DNA from 3 places in the Actinoplanes awajinensis subsp. mycoplanecinus genome. Region 2 is predicted to be linked to each of the others. Evidence: riboswitches for the same ligand, from Rfam matches in the RefSeq annotation. Region 2 holds a riboswitch; each other region holds the start of a gene.
The links. Region 2 has a riboswitch for cyclic di-AMP ahead of ADL15_RS24635 (C40 family peptidase). Riboswitches for the same ligand answer to the same signal wherever they lie in the genome.
Positions count from the first base shown of each region.

Region 1: it holds a riboswitch for cyclic di-AMP, as region 2 does, so the genes downstream of both, ADL15_RS29220 (LysM peptidoglycan-binding domain-containing protein) here and ADL15_RS24635 (C40 family peptidase) in region 2, are expected to answer to the same signal.
Region 3: it holds a riboswitch for cyclic di-AMP, as region 2 does, so the genes downstream of both, ADL15_RS21840 (LysM peptidoglycan-binding domain-containing protein) here and ADL15_RS24635 (C40 family peptidase) in region 2, are expected to answer to the same signal.

Region 1 covers NZ_LLZH01000281.1:139,984-146,931, forward strand. The annotation lists gene ADL15_RS29210 (GH92 family glycosyl hydrolase) at 1-2,522, opposite strand, end outside; gene ADL15_RS29215 (hypothetical protein) at 2,712-3,833, shown strand; gene ADL15_RS29220 (LysM peptidoglycan-binding domain-containing protein) at 3,841-4,341, opposite strand; cyclic di-AMP (ydaO/yuaA leader) riboswitch at 4,385-4,590, opposite strand; gene ADL15_RS29225 (DUF6174 domain-containing protein) at 4,832-5,290, shown strand; gene ADL15_RS29230 (VOC family protein) at 5,389-5,997, shown strand; gene ADL15_RS29235 (helix-turn-helix transcriptional regulator) at 6,255-6,948, shown strand, end outside.
Region 2 covers NZ_LLZH01000246.1:29,370-36,317, reverse strand. The annotation lists gene ADL15_RS24640 (sigma-70 family RNA polymerase sigma factor) at 1-962, shown strand, start outside; gene ADL15_RS24635 (C40 family peptidase) at 1,029-1,991, opposite strand; cyclic di-AMP (ydaO/yuaA leader) riboswitch at 2,005-2,153, opposite strand; gene ADL15_RS24630 (DUF3817 domain-containing protein) at 2,332-2,655, opposite strand; gene ADL15_RS24625 (hypothetical protein) at 2,709-3,140, opposite strand; gene ADL15_RS24620 (DUF1360 domain-containing protein) at 3,240-3,761, shown strand; gene ADL15_RS24615 (GAF and ANTAR domain-containing protein) at 4,086-4,925, shown strand; gene ADL15_RS24610 (antibiotic biosynthesis monooxygenase family protein) at 5,041-5,352, opposite strand; gene ADL15_RS24605 (MDR family MFS transporter) at 5,406-6,948, opposite strand, start outside.
Region 3 covers NZ_LLZH01000211.1:41,320-48,267, reverse strand. The annotation lists gene ADL15_RS21855 (ExeM/NucH family extracellular endonuclease) at 1-2,643, shown strand, start outside; gene ADL15_RS21850 (LysR family transcriptional regulator) at 2,757-3,632, opposite strand; gene ADL15_RS21845 (YybH family protein) at 3,703-4,068, shown strand; gene ADL15_RS21840 (LysM peptidoglycan-binding domain-containing protein) at 4,127-4,807, opposite strand; cyclic di-AMP (ydaO/yuaA leader) riboswitch at 4,809-4,988, opposite strand; gene ADL15_RS21835 (saccharopine dehydrogenase family protein) at 5,308-6,546, shown strand; gene ADL15_RS21830 (class I SAM-dependent methyltransferase) at 6,603-6,948, opposite strand, start outside.

The sequences.
Region 1 (6,948 bases), on a different contig from region 2:
GGCCCGTTGGTGGCCAGTCCGAGGAAGGACACGCTGGTCGCGGCGGCATCCGGCAGGTCGACCCGCTGGCCGTGCGGGATCCAGTTGTCCGGCGTGCCGGGCGCGGCCGAGGGCCAGGTGAAGCCGGCGATCGCGGCGCCGGGCGCGGGCAACGCGGAGCGGGGCAGGGACCAGTCGCTCAGGTCGAGCGAACCGAGGTTCCCCTGACCGTCCGGCGTGGTGCCGACGCTGTTGCGGGCGTCCGCGCCGGCGGTGTAGGACGGCGGCACGTCCGCGGCCGCGGTGCCCCACGTGCCGGGCGTGTCCGACATGGTGAAGGCGAGCGTGCCACCGCGCCGCGCGAACGACGCGTCCACCCAGCTCGCGGTCTGCCGCACCCCGTCGACCTTCAGCGAGCTGACATAACGTCCTGCGCCCGAGGTCGTGATCTTGACGGGACGACCGCCGACCGGGTCGATCGTGACTTTCGAGAACATCGGGCCGGAGATCACCAGGTCGCCGGTCCCGTAGATCGCCGGATACACGCCCAGCTGCGCGAAGACGTACCAGGCGCTCAGCGACCCCTGGTCGTCGTTGCCCGGCAGCCCGGACGGCGTCGTGTCGTACATTTCCGACACCACCCGCCGGAGCGTGTCGGCGGTCCGGGCCGGCGCTTGCAGCCAGTTGTAGACCCACGGCGTGGTGAACGCCGGCTGGTTGGACAGGTAGTTCCCGGTCTGCGTGTACGCGCCCGCGTCCAACTGCGCCATCAGCGTGTCCAGCTGCGCGGTGGCCGCCGCGACACCGCCCCGCTTGGCGATCAGCGTGGCCAGGTTGTGCGGGACCATCCACCCGTACTGATATCCGGTGGACTGGTTGAACTGCCCGCGCCCGCTGCCGTCGTCGCGCGTCCGCAGGTCGAACGAGCGATCAAAACCGGTCCGCTCCCGGGGCCGCAGGTGCCCGGTCACCGGGTCGAAGACGTTCATCCAGTTCTGCGCGCGCCCCATGAAGAAGTCGCGCGCCGCCACCGAGCCGAGCCGCCCGGCCAGCTCCGCGATCGCGAAGTCGTCGACCGAGTACTCCAGGACCCGCGACGTCGCGAAGTCACCCTTGCGGTTCTCGATCATGCCGGTGGCGAAGTACTGATACCCGTCGCTGCGCGTGGTCGTGGTGGCCGGCAGCCGCTGGGTGGCGACCATCGAGGCCAGCGCGGCCTGCCGGTCATAACCGGTCGCGCCCATGTCGTCCAGGGTCGCCAGGATGACCTGCAGGTTGTCGCCCTGCATCCGGGCCGCGCCGGGCGCCCACCTGCCGGTCTGCTGGACCAGCGCCACGATCGACTGGTTGATGTCGTCGGCCACCCGCGGGAAGGTCAGCGCGATCAGCTGCGCCTGGCTGCGGTACATGTCCCAGCCCGACCCGGCGAAGTTGATGTCGCGGTAGAAGTGCCGCCCGCGCGCCACGGTGTGCACCTCGTCGTCATAACCGAGGTACTCGCCGGTGACGTCCTCGCGGACGTTCGGGTGCAGGAACGCGTGATAGAGCGCGGTGTAGAACGACGTCCGCTGCGCGTCGTCGCCGCCGGCCGCTGTCACGGTCCCGAGCGCTTCCTGCCAGGACCGTTTCGCTTGCTTTCGTACGTCGGTGAAGCTCTTCCCGCCCGTCTCCCGATCACGGTTGGCCGCCGCACCGGCCACGCTGACGTAGCTCAGCCCGGTCTTCGCGGTCACCGTCGTCCCCGGTGCGAACGTGAGCCACCCGCCGGTGTCGTGCCGGAAGTCCACGCCGGTGTCGGTGCCGCTCTTTTCCGCGTGGGTGCTCCCGGTGACCATCTCGGCGTCGTTCCACGTCCCGTAGGAGCTGAACGGCTGGTCGTACGTCGTGGAGAAGTACGCCTTGTACAGGTTCCCGACGTCGCACACGTCGGTGCCGTACATCCACCCGGAGACCGTCCGGCTCGCCGGGTCGATGGTGATCTCGCTGCCGAACGACCGGTTGTTCTGCCCGGACACGTCGAGCAGCAGGGTGGCCGCGCCCGCGAACGCGTACCGGCTCACCGCGGTGCGCGTGGTCGCGGTCAGCTCGGTGGTCACCCCGTTGTCCAGCGCCACCTTGTAGTACCCGGGCTGGGCCACCTCGTTCGCGTGGCTGAAGCTCAGGTAGTACCCCTTGACGTCGGTGGCCGGGTTCACCGGCAGGGAGTCACCGGCGTACGGGATGGTGGGGAACTCGTAGCCACCGAACCGTCCGGTGCACCCGGTGCCGGAGTGCCGGGTCATCCCGAAGCCCCGGATCAGGCTCGCGGTGTACTCGTACCCGCCCTTCTCGCCGACCCCGGCGTTGCCCGGCTTGTACGTGGTGGGGCTGGGCTGCACCATCCCGAACGGGACGGCCGCGCCGGGGAACGTGTTGCCGTACGCGTCGTTGCTCTTGTTCTGCGTGGTGTCCAGCTCGGTGCCGATGAACTGGTTCACCGCGTCGAACGGGGCGAGCGCCGGCGCCGCGGTCGCGGGTGCGGCCAGCGCCACCGTCGACAGCACCGGCGCGAGGATCCCCGCCAGCCACGCTCTTCTGGACGGAAAGCTAATCATTTCGTCGATCTAACTGTCCGCAGAGGACCGGCGCATGTCGAAAAAACATCAGACAGTTGGCGCGCGGGTCACGGCCCGGGTGGCCGCTGTGCCCGGCCGACTACCATCGAGGTCACGACGGGGAGAGGTAAGAACACGGTGAACTGGCTGGTCCTCGACGACAGCGTCCCGGGCGCGGTGATCGGGATCGACGGTCGTGGCATCGTCGACCGCGCCCCTGACGACGCCTCGGACAAGCGCGAGGAGATCGTCTCGGAGTGGCAGGACCCGGGCAACCGGGGCAGCTGGGCCGCCGGCGACTGGCAGCCGCAGCCGGAGATCGTCGCCTACGCCCGCCTCGGCGTCTGGGAAGCGGCCCTGGTCCGGGTCGGCGGCCACGCCCAGCTCGGTGTCCGGCACGACGCCGGCCGGCCGGTCTGGCACGGCTTGAGCAAGTCACCCGACGACATGAACCGCGGCCTGGTCGGCGCCACCCTGCTGGCGCCCGGCCGGCTCGCCGAGGTCACCGCGCTGACCCGCCGGGACGACTTCGTCGGCGTCCAGGTCCAGGGCGCCGAACGGATCCAGCAGCTCGTCGTCCCGCGTGTCGTCGAGCACCCGCCGGGCGAGGAGATCCCGCCCGCGATGATCCGCGGCTCGGTCACCACCCTCGCGGCGCAGTCACCGGCCGCGCCGCTCGACCTGCCCGAGGAGCTGACCGCGGAGCTGGTGCGCCGGCTGCGCCGCAAACCCGCCGACGCGGTCCGGATCGCGGTCGGGCTGCGGATCGCCGAGACCTGGCGGCTGCCGGACGGCTTCGAGCTGCCGCTGGTCTACGACGTGGCGCCGGGCAAGACCCAGGGGTACGTCACCGACGAGACCACCGGCGCGCCGCTCAGCGCGCTGCACGCCTGCCGCAACCACCACCTCACCGGCGCCCTCGACTGGTGCACGCACTGCCTGAACCCGACCTGCCGGCTCTGCTCCGAGGCGGTCCGCCCGTGCCGCCTGTGCCAGGGCACGGTCTGCGGCGACTGCGTGGCCACCCCGGACGGCCGCTGCCCGGCCTGTGCCGCTCTCACCAAGGTCGGCATGTTCCAGCGCGGCCGCTACGGGGTGTCCGCGAGCGGCGCCGTGTGGCACGGCGCCGCCACGAACGTCCAGGTGACCGTGCGTCAGGAGCGCAACTACTGGTCCCTCGAGCGCTGGGACCGCTACGACCGGGTCACCTTCCCGCTCGATCCGCACACCGTGCAGACCCTGCGGGGCTGGCTGGCGTGAGCGGAGGTCAGAGCCGGATGCGCTGACCGGGGAAGATCCGGCTCGGGCTGCTCAGCCGGTCCTTGTTGAGCGCGTAGAGCGCCCGCCAGCCTCCCTTGACGTGATAGCGCTTGGCGATCTTGGCGAGCGTGTCACCAGACTTGATCACGTAGGTCTTGCCGCTCGCCTTGGCCTTCTTCGCGGGCTTGGCGGTCGCCTTCTTGTAGACGCCGGCCTTCTTGCCGCACACCGGCCACGGGCTCAGGCCGCGCTTCGCGTACAGCTTGTTGGCGATCTTGATCTGTTCGGCCTTGGTGGCCTTGTCGGCGGTCGAGGCGTACCTGGCCCCGCCGTTCGCCTTCCACGTGCCGCGGTCGAACTGCAGACCGCCGTAGTACCCGTTCCCGGTGTTGATGTGCCACCTGCCGCCGGACTCGCACTTGGCGACCACGTCCCAGTTGACGCTGGCGGCCAGGGCCGGAGCTGCCGGTGCGAGCAAGAGGCCCGCTCCGGTCACGCCGGCGGTCACCAGGCTGAGGGCAGCAAGGCGCGTTCGTCTACCGATCCGAGACATGGAAATTCCTCCACGCCTACGAGGTGAGCTGTCGGGTTCGGGCAGAGTGGCCCGGCCGTCCTATGCGGCTTCACCCCAAGACGCGCCCCCTGTCACCCGTTTCGGAAGCCGGCCGACTCCCGAACCGTGCGCGGTGCGCGCCGGAAAACGTGGTTCCCCCGCTCCTGCCATCTCTTCGTGTCTGTGGATCGGCGGCAGGACTCGGCGGTCCGTCCACAGTGCCCGCCATCGCGGGACGACCGACGGTAACCACACCGGACGGGCATCGACCAAGTTTTACGTACCTAATAGTGACGTTCTTCACGGTATTGGACCGATTTGATCTTGTTCGTGACCTGGAATGACAGGCATTTCCGACACCCGAGGTTCCGTCCCTCCTGTCGTTATGCCGCAGCTCCGGCAGAAGGCGCGGAACCGGCGCCGGTCACCGTGCGTCGAACACCACATGACCGATCTCCGGCCGCGCCGGGCCGCGCTGCTCACCGTCACCGCCGCCCTCACCCTTTCCGGGTGTTCGAGCACCCCCTCCGGTACGACCGTCCGCGCGGTCGCCGGCACTCTGCCCGACCATTACTCGTACGTCGTCACGGCGAGCTGTGGCGAACGCGCCGTGATCGGTACTTTCCGCATCGTGGTCCGTGACCGCGACGTCGTGGTCTCGGCGGAACCCGCCGACCCGGAGTCGACCGTGCAGGTGCCGCTCGCGTCGTTCCCGACCCTGAAGTACATCGTCGAGCAGGTCGAGTCGGCGGAACCGGACGCGGTGGTCGAGTTCACCACCGACGCGGCCGGCCGCCCCGCCCACGTGTCGATCGACCACCGTCCGAACGCCATCGACGACGAGGAGTGCTACGACATCACCGACATCCAGCCGCTGCCGTCCGCCCCGGTCGCGTCGCGCTGACCCGGGGCCCGGGTGCCGGCCAGTGACTGTCCCTGGTTCCGCGGGGCGGCCCGGCGCGCGATGGTGAAGGCACCACAGAATCCGTAGGGAGAGCCGTCATGGATTTCAAGCTCGAGATCGTCGTCCTGCCCGTCGCCGACGTGGATCGGTCCCAGGCGTTCTACCGGGGGCTCGGCTGGCGCGAGGACGTCGACTACACCGGCCCGGAGGGCTTCCGCGTGGTGCACTTCACCCCGCCCGGCTCGGCCGCCTCGATCATCATCGGCAGCCGGGTCACCGACGCCGCCCCCGGCTCGGACCACGGCGTGCACCTGGTCGTCGACGACATCGAGGCGGCACACAAGGAGCTGACCGAACGCGGCGCGGCGCCCAGCGAGATCTTCCACGACGCGGGCGGCGTCTTCCACCACGCCGGCGCCGAGGCCCGGCTGGCCGGCCCGCATCCGGAGCGCCAGACCTACGGCTCGTTCCTCACCTTCACCGACCCGGACGGCAACCTGTTCACCCTGCAGGAGGTCACCCGCCGCCTGCCCGGCCGGGTCGACCACGTCGTCTACGACTCGGCGGCCGCCCTGGAACAGGCCCTCCGCGACGCCGCCACCGCCCACGGCGTCTACGAGGCCGAAACCCTGCACGGCGTCCACGACGAGGCCTGGCCCACCTGGTACGCCGCCCACATGGCCACCGCCGCCGGCCTCACCTCCTGACCCCCGCGAGACCGTGACCGCCCCGGACCGCCGCGCGCCGGCGGGGCTCGGCTGGTCCCCAGGGGTGCCTCCGCAGCGCGGAGGCACCCCTGGAAGCCAGCCGGGGCCGGGAGTCGCGCTGCGGCCGGGAGTGGCCACGGTCTCGCGTGGCCTCACGGGCGGGACTCGGCTCGTAGCCTGCGGGCGGGCGCTCCGTAGGCGTACCGAATAGGGGTTTGACCGGAAGCGGTCGGGAGCGGGCTGGGTAGGCTTTCGCCGTGCCGAGGGCTGTGGAGACGGGCGGGCTGCTGGGGCGGGGCCGGGAGACGGAGCGGCTGGATCGGCTGCTGCGGGACGTGCGGGGCGGGCAGAGCCGGGTGCTGGTGCTGCGCGGAGAAGCCGGGGCCGGCAAGTCCGCGCTGCTCGACCACCTGGCCGGGCACGCCACGGCGGCCCAGGTGGTGCGCACCGCCGGGGTCGAGCCGGAGACCGAATTGGCCTACTCCGCGGTGCAGCAGCTCTGCGCGCCGCTGCTGACCCGTCTGGACCGGCTGCCGGAGCCGCAGCGGGCCGCGTTGTCGACCGCGTTCGGGCTCAGTGCCGGGCCGCCGCCGGAGGCGTTGGTGATCGGGCTGGCCGTGCTCGGGCTGCTCGCCGAGGCGGCCGTCGACCGGCCGCTGGTCGTGGTCGTCGACGACGCGCAGTGGCTGGACCGGATGTCCGAGGTGATCCTGACGTTCGTGGCGCGCCGGCTGGACGCCGAATCCGTCGCGCTGGTCTTCGCGGCCCGTACCCCGGCCGGCGACGCACTGCTCACCGGGCTGCCCGAGCTGCAGGTCGACGGGCTGCCCGAGGCCGACGCCCGGGCGCTGCTGGCGACCGTGCTGCCCGGTCTGCTCGACGCCCGGGTCCGGGACCGGATCGTGGCCGAGACCCGGGGCAACCCGCTCGCGCTGCTGGAGCTGTCCCGGG
Region 2 (6,948 bases):
ATGAGGGGACCGTGGGCAACGTGGAGAAGAACACCGTGATGCGTACCGACCAGGTTGCCGAGGAGCGCGACCTCGTCGGAGTCTACCTGCACGAAATCTCCCGGACGCCGTTGTTGGACGCCGCGCGGGAGGTCGAGCTCTCCAAGGCGATCGAGGCGGGCCTCTACGCCGAGCACCTGCTCGAGCAGGGCGAAGAGCGTCGCGGCATCAGCCGGGAGGAACTGGAGCGCCTGGTCACCGAGGGCTCCAAGGCAAAAGACCTGTTCATCCGCGCCAACCTGCGGCTGGTCGTGTCGATCGCCCGCCGCTACGTGCGGTCGGGCATGCCGATGCTCGACCTGATCCAGGAGGGCAACACCGGCCTGGTGCGCGCGGTCGAGAAGTTCGACTACGAGCGCGGCTACAAGTTCTCGACGTACGCGACGTGGTGGGTGCGCCAGGCGATCAGCCGGGCCATCGCCCAGCAGGAGCGCACCGTGCGTCTCCCCGTGCACCTGGTCGAGGACGTCAACCGGATGCGCAACGTGACCCGCCAGCTCGTCCGTGAGCTGGGCGGCGACCCGGAGCCGGAGCAGGTCGCGGCGGCGCTGGGCGTGACCGTGGAGCGGGTCAACGAGCTCACCCGCTGGGCTCAGGACACCGTTTCGCTGGACACCCCGGTCGGCGACGACGGCGACACCAACCTGGGTGACCTGGTCGCCGACAGCGACGCGCCGTCGCCCGAGGAGATCGTGCTGAACGCGCTGGAGCGCCAGCGCATCGAGGGCCTGCTGAACCACCTGGACGACCGCTCGGCCGGCATCATGCGGGCGCGGTACGGCCTGGAGGACGGCCGGGAGCACTCGCTGACCGAGGTGGCCTCGCGCTTCTCGCTCAGCCGGGAGCGGATCCGTCAGCTGGAGATCCAGGCGCTCGGCCGGCTGCGTGAGCTGGCCCGGGCCGAAGGCCTGCAGGCCGCCTGATCACCTAGACCGACAGAAGGCCGGTGCCCCGCGAGGGGTACCGGCCTTCTTCGTGTGCGGTGCTGGTTACTTGACCCGGCCGTATCCGTACGGGGTCATGATGTTGATCGAGCGGTGCAGCACATCTCGACCGGCCGAGGGCGCGTCGATGATCATGCCGCCTCCGACGTAGAGCGCGACGTGCCCGAGCGATCGGTAGAACACCAGGTCACCCGGCTGGAGATCGGCCTTGCTGATCCGGGCCGTGGCGCTGTACTGCGCGGCGGCGTTGTGCGGCAGGGACTTGCCCGCCGCCGCCCACGACGCCAGGGTCAGACCCGAGCAGTCGTACGAGTTGGGGCCCGCGTCGCCGAAGCCGTACGGCTTGCCGACCGCGCCGAACGCGTACGTGACCGCCTTGCCGGCCGAGCCCGGGATGTTCGGGATCTCGCCGGTGTACGACCCGCTGCTCTCGGTGGGGCTGCCGAACGCGGTCTCGCGCATGTCGAGCAGCTTGTCGAGGTCCTTCTTGATCTTCGTCTTCTGCGCGGACAGCTCCTGGACCTGGAGACCCTGCTTCTTCTCGGTGGTCTTGAGAGCCGCCTGGCGGTCGGTGAAGGTCTGCGTGGTGTCGGTGTAGGTGTCGATGTCCTGCTGGTTGGCCTTGCTGATCTGATCCAGGTAGCTCATCCGCTGCAGGACGCTGTCCTGGTCGCCGCTGAGCAGGATGGTCATCGGACCCACCCGGCCGGTGATGTACGACGTCGTGGCGATCGTCTGCATCTTGGAGGTGGCCTGGACCAGTGCGGCCTGGGCCGGCTTGAGCGAAGCGCTCAGCTTCACCGCGTCGGCCTTGGTCTTCTTCAGGTCGAGGCGCATCTTGTTGTACGCCTCAGTGACGTCCTCGAGCTTGTCCGAAGCCTTGTCGATCTGCTTCTTCAGCTCTTCCTTGGACGGGGCCGCGTGCGCGGCGGTAGCTCCCGACGTGGTGATCGCCAGCGCGGTCAGCGCGACCACCAGCGCCCGGAGCCTGGTGCGGGGGAGTGGCACGAGTCAGGGGCCTTTCTTCCGCTTGTGCCGCCTACCGGGTTAGCTGACGGGTTCGGGCTGGAAGAAGAGCCCTACCGCTGTGAAGCGGATTCACCCCCGGGACGTGGTTCCCCGGTTCGCAAGCGACGACTGATGTCGCCCATGATTCGGCGGCGTTGGCCGGCGCCATCGGAGGGTTTGTGGCTGCGGACCGAACCAACCGCATCAACTTATCGGTGCAGAAAACAAAATCAAGTCCCTGCCGAGTGTTTTCTGCCAATAGTCGCTGTTGCGAACTTAATCCCGATAACCGGCTGTTATTCGATCCACGCTGAGCGTTATTTCGCGCCGATGGAACGGACTAATCGTTCAGCGCGGGTTCGAGCGCGGGATTGGTCGCCCAGTGCCGGGTGACCTGACGCTCGGCCCAGAACGAGAAGAACGGGATGGTGCCGGCCAGCATCACGATGATCATCCGGCCGAACGGCCACCCGGCCCGGCGGGACAGGTCGAACGTGAGAAGCAGATACGCCATGTAGAGGAAGCCGTGCAGCGGGCCGATCATCGCGACCACCGCGTCGTTGTCGCCGATGTACTTCAGCGGCATGCCGACCAGGACGAGGACGACGAGGAGCACGCCGACGATCCAGGCGATGGTCCGGTAACGAATGAGGGCGCCCTGCACGGGGGTTCTCCTTCTGACTCTCTGGCGAGACTAGTTCTCAGCGGGGGGACGGGCTAGCCCGTGACGGTGCGGCGGCGGGGATAGTCGGCCGGGCGGGCGCCGGGGTGCGCGGCCAGCCAGGTCAGGTAGTCGTTGTACGCCTCGAGCTCCGGATCGGACTCGGTGGCCACGACCGGCCGTGCCGCGACCCGGACCGGGCGGCCCAGGGTGATCGGGGCATCCGGATCCCGCGCCGGCGCCGGCGCGTCCACAGCGGGCTGCTCGTCGGCGGGGCCGAGCTTGCGCCGGTGCAGCTGGATCTCGCGGATCCAGATGAACACCACGAAGCCGGCGAAGACCGGCCACTCGAACATGTAGCCCCAACTGAGCGAGTTGCCGTTCGTCGCCCGGCTGAACTGCCACCAGCCGAGCCCGAGACAACCCGCGGTCAGCACCAGCGCCAAGAGGTGCCGGGCGATCCACGCCGGAGTCCACAGCCCTTTCATGCCCACGAGCCTACCGGCGGGTTTGGCGACCGCCCGCCCGGGCAAGCGTGCAGCTGACGGAACGGCTCCCCGGCCTTCTGACGAAGGGACCCCCAACCCATGACCAGCCTGCAGGCTCGGGCCGCCGCGACGGCCCAGGCTTATTCGCCGCACGAGCACCGGCCCCTCAGCGGCTACGTCGTCGCGATGGGTACTTTCGGCGCGCTCGCGGCCAGCCTGGCGGCCGCCGCCAAGCTCACCGGCCACTCCGCCCCGGACCGCCCCTCGCCGGCCGACGTGGTCCTGCTCTCGATCGCCACCCACAAGCTCAGCCGCCTGATCGCCAAGGACTCGGTGACCAGCCCGCTGCGGGCGCCGTTCACCCGCTACACCGAACCGGCCGGCGCCGCCGAGCTGAACGAGGAGGTGCGGGACTCCGGCAGCAGCCTGCGGCACGGGATCGGCGAGCTGATCACCTGCCCGTTCTGCCTGGCCGTGTGGGTCGCCACCGGGCTGACCGGCGGGCTGGTGCTGGCACCCCGGCTGACCCGGCTCGCCGCGACCGCGCTGACCGCCACCGCGGTCTCGGACTTCCTGCAGATGGCCTACGACGTCGCCAAGCGGAAAGCGGAGGGCGACTGAACCTCTTTTGTAACTCGGGTCACAAATCCTACTGGAATCCCGATCGGGTGCCGAAGGTTGTGAACGGATGCCGGTGTTGCTTGTGTCCCCGGGCCTCACCCATCGCCTGCACGGAATACCAGTTCGGCTGGAGCCGTGTTGAGCCACTCGCCGCGAGGCGACCTGCACACCGGCATCTACTCTGCTCGGCCCCCGGTTCACCCGGGGGCCGAGTTGTTTTTCCGGTCGTACTTTCCGGTGCCAGCTGGGTTTAAACGGACAACACCCCCCGATAGGGGCACCGAACCGGGGCCGAGCCGGATCGACATGGCTAGGATCCGTCGGGTGTCAGTACCGCAACGTCGTGTACCGGCCGCGCAGCGCGGCATCCGGTCCCGCCGACGCGTCACCTCGGGTGACGCCACCCCGCCGGGCCAGGGCAGACGTCTCGTCGCCGGGGTCCGGCCCCGGCGTACCACCACGCTGCTGTCCGAGGAGGGGCCGCACCCGGTCGAGCTGGCCGGGCTGCTGCACGAGGTCACCGTCCGGCTGCTGACGGCCGAGACCCTGAGCCAGGCGCTCGACCGGCTCGCTGCGCTCACGGTCGGCGCGCTGCCGGGCGCGGTCCGCTGTTCGGTCGCGCTGATCGGCGAGGGCGGGCCGGCCACCGTCGCCGCCGCCGGGTCCGCCGGTGAGGCGTCCGACCGGTCCCAGTACGCCCACGGCGCCGGTCCGGGGCTGGAGGCGGCACGGACCCGCACCCTGATCACCACGGACGATCTGGGGGCCGATGAGCGCTGGCCGGAGCTGAGCGAGGCGGCCCGGGAGGACGGCATCGGCGCGGTGGCGGCGATCCCGCTGGACGTGCAGCGGACCGCGGTGGGCGCGCTCAGCGTGTCCCTGGGCCGGGCCGGCGAGGTCGGGCCGGATCTGCTGCTGACCGCGATGGCGGTGGCCGGTCAGGCCGAGGTGCTGCTCGGCGAGCTGCAGCGGCGGGAGGCGCTGGCCGAGGGCGCCGTGGTGGACCGGGCGGTCGGCGTGATCATCGCCCAGCGCGGGTGCGGGGTGCAGGAGGCGTACCGGATCCTGCAGGACAGCGCCCAGCGGCTCGGCCTGGACCGCGGCACGGTCGCCGACCGCCTGGTCGCCGCCGCAGCCCGCCACCGCGGCGAACCCCACTCCTGACCCCGCAAGCGTGTGAAGTTTCGGTGCGGAGCGCACCCAAACTTCACACGCTGCGTGGGGCACGGTCGTGCGTGGGGACTTTCGGTGCGGAGCGCGCCGAAACTTCACACGCTGGTTAGGCGGTGGGCTTTTCGACGCGCTGGATGACCTCGAACTCGAGGAGGCTGGCGCCGGAGGCGACCGGCTTGGCGCGCTCGCCGGCGTGGGCGGCCTTGGCGCTGCCCTGCGACCAGTTCTGGAAGGCCTCCTCGGACTCCCAGCGGGTGTAGACGAAATACCGGTTGTCGCCGGCGACCGGGCGGAGCAGCTCGAAGGCGAGGAAGCCGGGCTCGTTCTCCACCGCTCCGGCGCGGGCGGCGAACCGCTTCTCCAGCTCGGGGCCGGCGCCCTCGGGGACCTCAATCGCGTTGATCTTCACAACAGCCATGGGCCCCACGCTACTGGTACGGACGGGTGCTCCGTCCGTACCAGAAGCTCTTGTCAGTGAGCGGGACCGGCGCCGCCTGCCTTGACCCCGGCGGGGTTGCCGTCGCCGTCAGCGGCGGCCTCACCCTTCGCCTGCGCCGCGTCGGCGGCGCGCTGGCCCTGCGCGGACCGCTGGCCCAGCGGGATCTCCGGGAGGAAGAGGACCACGATCAAGCCGATGATCATGATGCTGAAGGCCATCAGGTAGACCACGTGCACGCTGTCCGAGAATCCGACCTTGAACGGGTGCGCGATCACGTCGGTCAGCTTGCCGATGAACGACGTGTCACTGAGCGCGTCACCGCTGGTCGCCTGCTTGAGCAGCTCGGCCTGGCTCGGATCGGACTGCAGCGCCTGCTGGAACTCGGGCGTCTTCTGCGCCGCGGTGAAGCGGTCGGCGATGTTGCCGGGCAGGACGTTGAACAGCACCGACAGGAAGACCGCGGTGCCCAGCGTGCCGCCCATCGAGCGGAAGAACGTGACCGCGCCGGTGGCCACGCCGATCTCCCGCGGGGAGACCGCGTTCTGCACCGCGGTGATCATCGGCTGCATGTTGCCGCCCAGGCCGAGGCCCATCAGCACCATCACCAGCATCGTCCGCCACAGCGGGGTGTCCGCGCCGACCAGGGAGAACAGGAAGAGCGCGATCACCATGAAGGTGCTGCCGATGATCGGGAAGATCCGGTACCGGCCGGTCCGGGAGATCAGCTGACCGGAGACGATCGAGCCGGCCATGATGCCGAACACGAACGGGATCATCTGCAGGCCGGCCATGGTGGCTGAGGAGCCCTTGACGATCTGCAGGTACAGCGGGACGGTCATCAGGCCGCCGAACATCGCCATGCCCAGGATGGTGCTGGAGGCCGCGCCGACCGCGACCGTACGGTTGCCGAACATCCGCAGCGGCAGCAGCGCCTCGTCCTTGTACGCCCGCTCGATGAACACGAAGGCGATGATGCCGACCACGCCGACCACGTAGCAGAGGATCGACCGGCCGGAGTCCCAGCCCCAGGTCCGGCCCTGCTCGGCGACGGTCAGCAGCGGCACCAGGCCGACGATCAGCGCGACCGCGCCCGGCCAGTCGATCCGGTGGCTGACCCGCTGGTGCGGCAGGTGCAGCACCCGGGCCACGACGGCCATCGCCGCGATGCCGATCGGCACGTTCAGGTAGAACACCCAGCGCCAGCCGTCCACCCAGAGGATCTGGTCCCGGCCGGCGAAGAAGCCGCCCAGGATCGGGCCCAGGACGCTCGCGGTGCCGAAGACGGCCAGGAAGAAGCCCTGGTACTTGGCGCGCTCGCGGGGCGGGACGATGTCCCCGATGATCGCCAGCGCCAGCGACATCAGGCCGCCGGCGCCGATGCCCTGGATCGCCCGGAACGCGGCGAGCTGGTACATGTCGGTGGAGAGGCCGCAGAGGAACGAGCCGACGATGAAGATGCCGATGGCGAACAGGAAGAACGGCCGCCGGCCGTAGATGTCGGAGAGCTTGCCGTACAGCGGTGTCGAGATGGTCGACGTGATCAGGAACGCCGTGGTGGCCCAGGCCTGCAGGTCG
Region 3 (6,948 bases), on a different contig from region 2:
CACGCGCTGACCACGGCGGCGCTGACCGACCGGGTCACCGGCGTGGACATCTGGAACATCAACTCGGTCGAGTCGTACGCGTTCCAGTACGACGGTTACGCGCCGTTCTACGGTGCCGACCCGTACCGGGCCAGCGACCACGACCCGGTCGTCGTCGGCATCGACACCGACCCGATCGACCTGCAGCTGCTCAACATCAACGACTTCCACGGCCGGCTCGAGCAGCCGAGCACGAACGTCGGCGGCGCCGCGTACGTGGCCGGTCTGGTCGACAAGCTGCGGGCGCAGAACCCGTACACGATCTTCAGCTCGGCCGGTGACAACATCGGCGCGTCGACCTTCATCTCGTCGATCGACTCGGACAACCCGACGCTGGACGCCCTGAACGCGGCCGGCCTGTCGGTCTCCGCGGTCGGCAACCACGAGTTCGACAAGGGCCTCGCCGACCTGACCGGACGGGTCGAGGACCGGGCGAACTTCCCGTACCTCGGCGCGAACGTCTACAAGGACGGCGCGCGGGTCCTGGACGCCTACACGGTGAAGACCGTGGCCGGCATCCGGGTCGGCTACGTCGGTGTCGTCACCTCGCAGACCGGCTCGCTGGTCAGCCCGGACGGCATCAAGGGCGTCGAGTTCCACGACCCGATCGCCGAGGCGAACACGGTGGCGGCTCAGCTCTCCGACGGCGACGAGTCGAACGGTGAGGCGGACGTGCTCGTCCTGCTCGCCCACGAGGGTGCGGCGACCGAGAACATCACCTCCGCCGCGACGCTGCAGGCCGACCCGGTCTTCGGTGACTTCACCAGGGTGAGCGCCGAGTACGAGGCCATCCTCACCGGACACACCCACCAGCCGTACGCCTTCGAGGTCCCGGTCCCCGGCACCACGAAGACCCGTCCGGTGATCCAGGCCGAGGACTACGGCGTCCGCGTCGGCCAGGCCACCCTGACCATCGACCCGGCGACCAAGCAGGTCACCGCGTCGACGGCCAAGCTGATCGACGTGCTGGCCAACGCCGGCACGCCGGACACCACCGCCGACGACATCACGCCGAACGCGGCGGTCGCCAAGATCGTGGCAGCCGCCAAGGCCAACTCGACGGTGCTCGGCGCGAAGCAGCTCGGCACCATCACCACGGACATCAAGCGGGCCTACAACGGCACCGCCGAGGACCGTGGCGCCGAGTCGGTGATGGGCAACTTCATCGCCGACGTGCAGCTCGACCAGACCAGTGAGGCTCGTCGCGGCGGCGCTCAGATCGCCTTCATGAACCCGGGTGGCCTGCGCAGCGACCTGCTGGTCGGCGAGGACGGCGTGATCACCTACTCCGAGGCGTACGCGGTCCAGCCGTTCGCCAACGACATGGTCACCCAGACCCTCACCGGCGCACAGATCAAGCAGGTGCTCGAGGAGCAGTGGCAGCCGTCCACCGCTTCCCGGCCGATCCTGCACCTGGGTGTGTCCAAGGGCTTCACCTATCAGTACGACGCCACGCAGCCGGCCGGTTCGCGGATCATCGCGTCCACGGTGAAGCTGAACGGCGTGGTCCTCGACCCGGCCGGTCAGTACCGGGTCTCGTCGAACTCGTTCCTCGCCTCGGGTGGCGACAACTTCTTCACCCTCGGCAAGGGCACCGCCAAGGTCACGACCGGCGACAACGACCTGACCATGCTGGTCAACTACTTCGCCAAGTACACGCCGATCACCGCGGACACCGCGTTCCGCAGCAGCGTGTACGTCCCGGCGCCGTCGGACACCACCGCGCCGACCGGCACCTACCAGGCGAACGCCACGACCATCTGGCCCGGCCAGACGGTCACCCTGACGCAGACCTCGCTGACCGACGACAGTGCTGTCGCCGAGGTCACGCAGGTCGTCACCTGGGGCGACGGCAGCACGCCGGAGACCCTGACCGGCAAGTCGGCCGCTCACAAGTACGCCAAGGCCGGCACGTTCACGATCACCGTGACCCTCACTGACAAGGCCGGCAACACGGCCACCGTCAGCGGCGGCACCGTGACGGCGGCCGCGCAGGCCGGCAAGTACTCGCTGAGCGCCGGTTCGATCTGGGCCACCCAGTCGGTCACCCTCCGCGTCAGCGGCGTGAACGGCACCTCGGTCAAGATCACCTGGGGCGACGGCACCACCGGCTCGGCGTCCGCCAACACCCCGGTCACGCACACCTACACCAAGGCCGGCACGTACTCGGTCAAGGTGACCCCGGTGAACGCGGCCGGCGCGGGCAGCACCGTGACGGCGGGCACGCTCAAGGTCGTCAAGGACGTCTTCGTACCGAAGGTGACTCTGACCGTCCCGCACAGCTCGAACAAGGCGACGTCCTGGAAGACGGTCACCGGCAAGGTGAGCGACACCGGTCTGGGCGTCAGCAGCGTGCGGGTCAAGCTGGTCGAGCAGCGCTCCGGCAAGTGGTACTACTACAGCCACGGCAAGTGGACGAAGGCGTCCTCGAAGTCCGCGGCGCTGAGCAAGGGCGAGCTGCTGACCGCGAAGGTCAGCGGCGGATCCTGGAGCCTCAAGGTCTCCGGGGTCGCCAAGGGCACCCTGCGGATCAGCTACCTCGCGACGGACAAGGCGGGCAACAAGTCGGCCGCCAAGGTCTACACCGTCAAGATCACCAAGTAACTCGGTAGTCCCGGGAGCCCTCGCCGCTGGTCGCGGCGGGGGCTCCTGCCGTTTCGGCTGTTTTCGATCAGCTGAAAGCGGGGCGGCACCGCTTCAGGTTCGGCTGTTTTCGATCAGCTGAAAGCGGCGCGGCAGTGCTTCAGGAAGGCGGACAGGGCCGGGCTCGCGCGGTCCTGCCAGATCAGCGCGAGCAGGGCCGGAATGCCGACGTCGTCGATCGGGACCGCGACCAGGTCCGGGTGCGCGGCGGCCATCGACTCGCTCAGCACGGCGACCCCGAGACCGCGACGGGCCAGGCCGGCGACGGTGTCCGGGGACGTGGCCACCAGGGCGACCTCCGGTCGCACACCGACCGCTGCGAGGACGGCGCGGTCGAGCACGTCACGGATGCCGGTCCCCACCGGCAGACAGACGATGTGGTACGACGTGAGCCCGGCGACCGGGACCCTCCCGCGCTGCGCCAGCTCGCTGCCCGGCGGGGTCAGCGCGACCAGGGGCTCGCTCACGATGATCTGCGCCGCGAGGTGGTCGGGTGGTTCACCCGCGAGTCCGGCGAGCGCGACGTCGAGGCTGCCGGTGCGTACCCCGGCGACCAGGTGATCCGAGTTCGCCTCGGTCAGCTCCAGCTCGATGCCGGGGTGATCGCGGTGGAACGCGGCGAGCGCGTCGAACAGCGGCGTCACCTCGCATCCGGTCACCATGCCGATCGTCAGCCGGCCCCGGATCAGCCCTTTCACGTCGTCGATCGCGTCGCGCAGGTCGAGCGTCGAGTCGAGCGCCGCGCGGGCGTGGCGCAGCGCCACCGAACCCGCGTCGGTGAGGCGCGCGGTGCGGCCACTGCGGTCGAAGAGCTCCGCGCCGAGCTCGTGCTCCAGGGCCTTGATCTGGGCGCTCACCCCGGACTGGGTGATGTGCACCCGCTCCGCGGCCCGGGTGAAGCTCCCGGTCTCGGCCACCGCCACGAAGTACTGAAGCTGCCGCAAATCCACAAGTGGGAATTGTAGTAGTCATAAGAACTATGCGTTGGACTTGTAGACCCGGGCGCGGAAGGCTGGAGCCATGAGCGAACGCGAGAAGGCACTCCAGCCGGAAGACCTCACCCGCCTCTTCGTCGAGCGCGCCAACGCGAAAGACGCCGAGGGCCTGGCCTGGCTGTATGAGGAGGATGCCGTGATGGCCTACCCGCCAGGCAGCCAGACCGTCGGCCGCGCGGCGATCCAGAAGTTCTGGGCCGAGGTGCTGCCGAGGATGCCGCGGTTCGAGCCGGAGCCGCCGCTGCCCACGCTGATCAGCGGCGACCTGGCCCTCACCTCGACCCCGCCGAAAGACGGCGCCGGGGCGCGGGCGCAGGTGGTGCGCCGGCAGCCCGACGGTTCCTGGCTGCGTGTGCTCGACCAGCCGGAGTTCACCCGGCCGCCCAGCTGACCCGATCGAGAGCTGACCGGGCGCGGGGTCCCTTGCCGAGGGACCCCGCAACCGCTGGTCAGAACGCCAGGCGCTGTCCCACGCGGAGGTGGTTCGGGCTGCTCAGCCGGCCGGCGTTGGCGCGGTAGAGCGCCTTCCACCCACCCCGGACGTGATAGCGGGCGGCGAGGCTGGAGAGCGTGTCGCCGCGCTTCACCACGTAGGTGCGCCCCGCCGTCAGCGGCTTGGTGTAGGCCGCTAGGCGGAAGGGGCTCACCGAGGTGGTCCGTACCGTGGCGGTCTTCCGGGACTGGGTGAGGCCGCGGCGGCCACACGTCGGCCACGCGCCGATGCCCTGGTTGCGCAGCACCCGCTCGGCGACCGTGATCTGCTCGGTCTTGGAGGCGAGATTGGCCGTGGAGCCGTAGGAGCCGCCGCCGTGCGAGCGCCACGTGCCGCGGCTGAACTGCAAACCGCCGTAATAGCCGTTCCCGGTGTTGATTCTCCAGTTCCCGCCGGATTCGCACTTGGCGACGGCGTCCCAGTTGACGTTCGGCGCGGCGCTGGCTGGTGCGGCTTCCACGGCCAGCAGGCCGATGGCGCCGGCCAGGCCGGCCACCGTGATGCCGAGCGCACGTTTCAGCCGGGTGCGTGTGTGCCCGGGCTGCGTGGACGTGACCTGCGCGGCCCGAAAATGGGCGCGCGGTGCCGGGGCTCGCCGGGAGAGGACACGACGAACCCGCTTGTTCAGGTGAAGCATGAAGTTTTCCCTCCACGCCTGCGAGGTGAGCTGTCGGGTTCGGGCCGAGGAGCCCGGCCGCTAGGTGCGGCTTCACCCCGAGGCACGCTCCGAGGAGCGCGCCGGAGAACTTGTGGGTCCCCCGCTCCATGCCTGTGTGTTGTTGACCGTGACCAGCAGGCAGGACTCGGCGTTCCGGCCACGGTGTCCGCTAGTGCGGACTGCCGACGGTAGCCACCGCATCACGGACCTGACCACGTCCGATAGCGGGGCTGGTGACTTTGTTCTCACAAATTAGCCGCTTTGATCTGCCTTTGGTCCGACAACCACCCGTTTTCTTGAGTGGAGGGGAGACTTTCCACCACCGTGGTCGGCCGTACGGGGGAAACCCGTTGTCAGTCTGCATAGCCCGGTCGGGAGTGGGTAAACAGCGGCTTTTTTCGGGTCACCGCTGCTTGTTCGGTTCTTTTGTGGCGTCCGGATGTCCCGCCGCTGCGGTCCGGGGTGCACAATCTCGGACCATGAGCGATCGTTCACGTGACTTCGAGGTGATCGTCTACGGTGCCACCGGCTTCGTCGGGGCCCTCGTGGCAAAGCATCTCGCCGGATTCGCACCGGCCGGCACCCGTATCGCACTGGCCGGCCGCTCACCGGAGAAACTGGAGGCGCTCCGCTCTCGGCTGAACGTCGACTGGCCGGTTCTGATCGCGGACGCCACCGATCCCGACGCGGTGGCCACCCTGGCCGGACGCGCGCAGGTCATCATCACCACCGTCGGTCCCTACGCGAAGTACGGCCGTCCCCTCGCGCACGCCTGCGCCGTGTCCGGCACCGACTATGTCGATCTGACCGGTGAGGTGCTGTTCGCCCGGGACAGCATCGACGAGAACCATGAGCTCGCCCGCAGTACCGGTGCGCGGATCGTGCACTCCTGCGGCTTCGACTCCATTCCGTCCGACATCGGGGTGCACGTCCTGCATCAACTGATCGAGCAGGACGGCGCGGGGGAGCTCACCGACACCACGCTCGTGGTGACCAGCCTGAGCGGCGGGGTGAGCGGCGGCACCATCGACTCGATGCGCAACCAGGTCGACGTGATGAAGAAGGACCCCTCGCTGCGCCGGGTGGCCGGCAGTCCGTATTCGCTCAGCCCGGACCGGGCCGCCGAGCCGAAGGTGGGCCGGCAGAGCGACATGGACACGTTCCCGGCCTCCGACGTGGACCCGCGACTGCGCGGACGGCTCGCGCCGTTCGTGATGGCGTCCTACAACACCCGGGTGGTGCGGCGGAGCAACGCGCTGCGGGGCTGGGCGTACGGTCGCGGTTTCAAGTATCGCGAAGCGATGAGTGTCGGCGCGTCACCGCTCTCGCCGGTGATCGCGGCCGGCACCAAGATCGTGCTCGGCGCGCTGTTCGTCGGGCTCGCGGTGCCGCCGACCCGCTTCCTGCTGGACCGGCTGCTGCCGGCGCCGGGCACCGGCCCGAGCGAGAAGACCCAGCAGAACGGCCACTTCACCATGGACATCTTCACCACCACGACGAGCGGCGCGCGCTACACCGCGCGGTTCCGGGCCAAGGGCGACCCGGGGTACGCCGCGACCGCCGTGATGCTCGGTGAGTCCGCCCTGGCCCTGGCCCTCGACCGGGACGCCCTGCCCCCGTCCGAGGGCGGCGTTCTCACCCCGGCCACCGCCATCGGAGACGCCCTGGTCACCCGGCTGCGCACCGCCGGGGTGGAGATCACGGCCCGCAAGCTCTGACCCCGGCCACCCGCTCCTCCCGCCGCTCGTCGCTCCGGTCGCGCGGCGGGGTGGGGTCAGGTGGGCCGGCGGGCGATCAGCTGGAAGACGTGCCAGTGTTTGGGGCCGCTGCTGGCGGCGCCGAGCTCGTCCTCCTCGTGCCAGTGTTCGACGGTCAGGCCGTCGGCCAGGGATTTCGCCTCGGTCTCGGTCAGGAACGTCATTCCCGGCGCACCGGCCCAGCTGTCGCGCACGCCGAACAGGTCCACGGCGATCCAGCCGCCGGGGCGCAGCGCCGAGCGGATCATGGTCCACAGGCGATCGAAGTGCGGCCGGTCCTGCCACGGGAGCGCGTAGGCGGCGTGGATCAGGTCGGTATCGGGGAGTTCGGTGATCTGCTCGAAGCTGAGCCGGCGGGCGGTC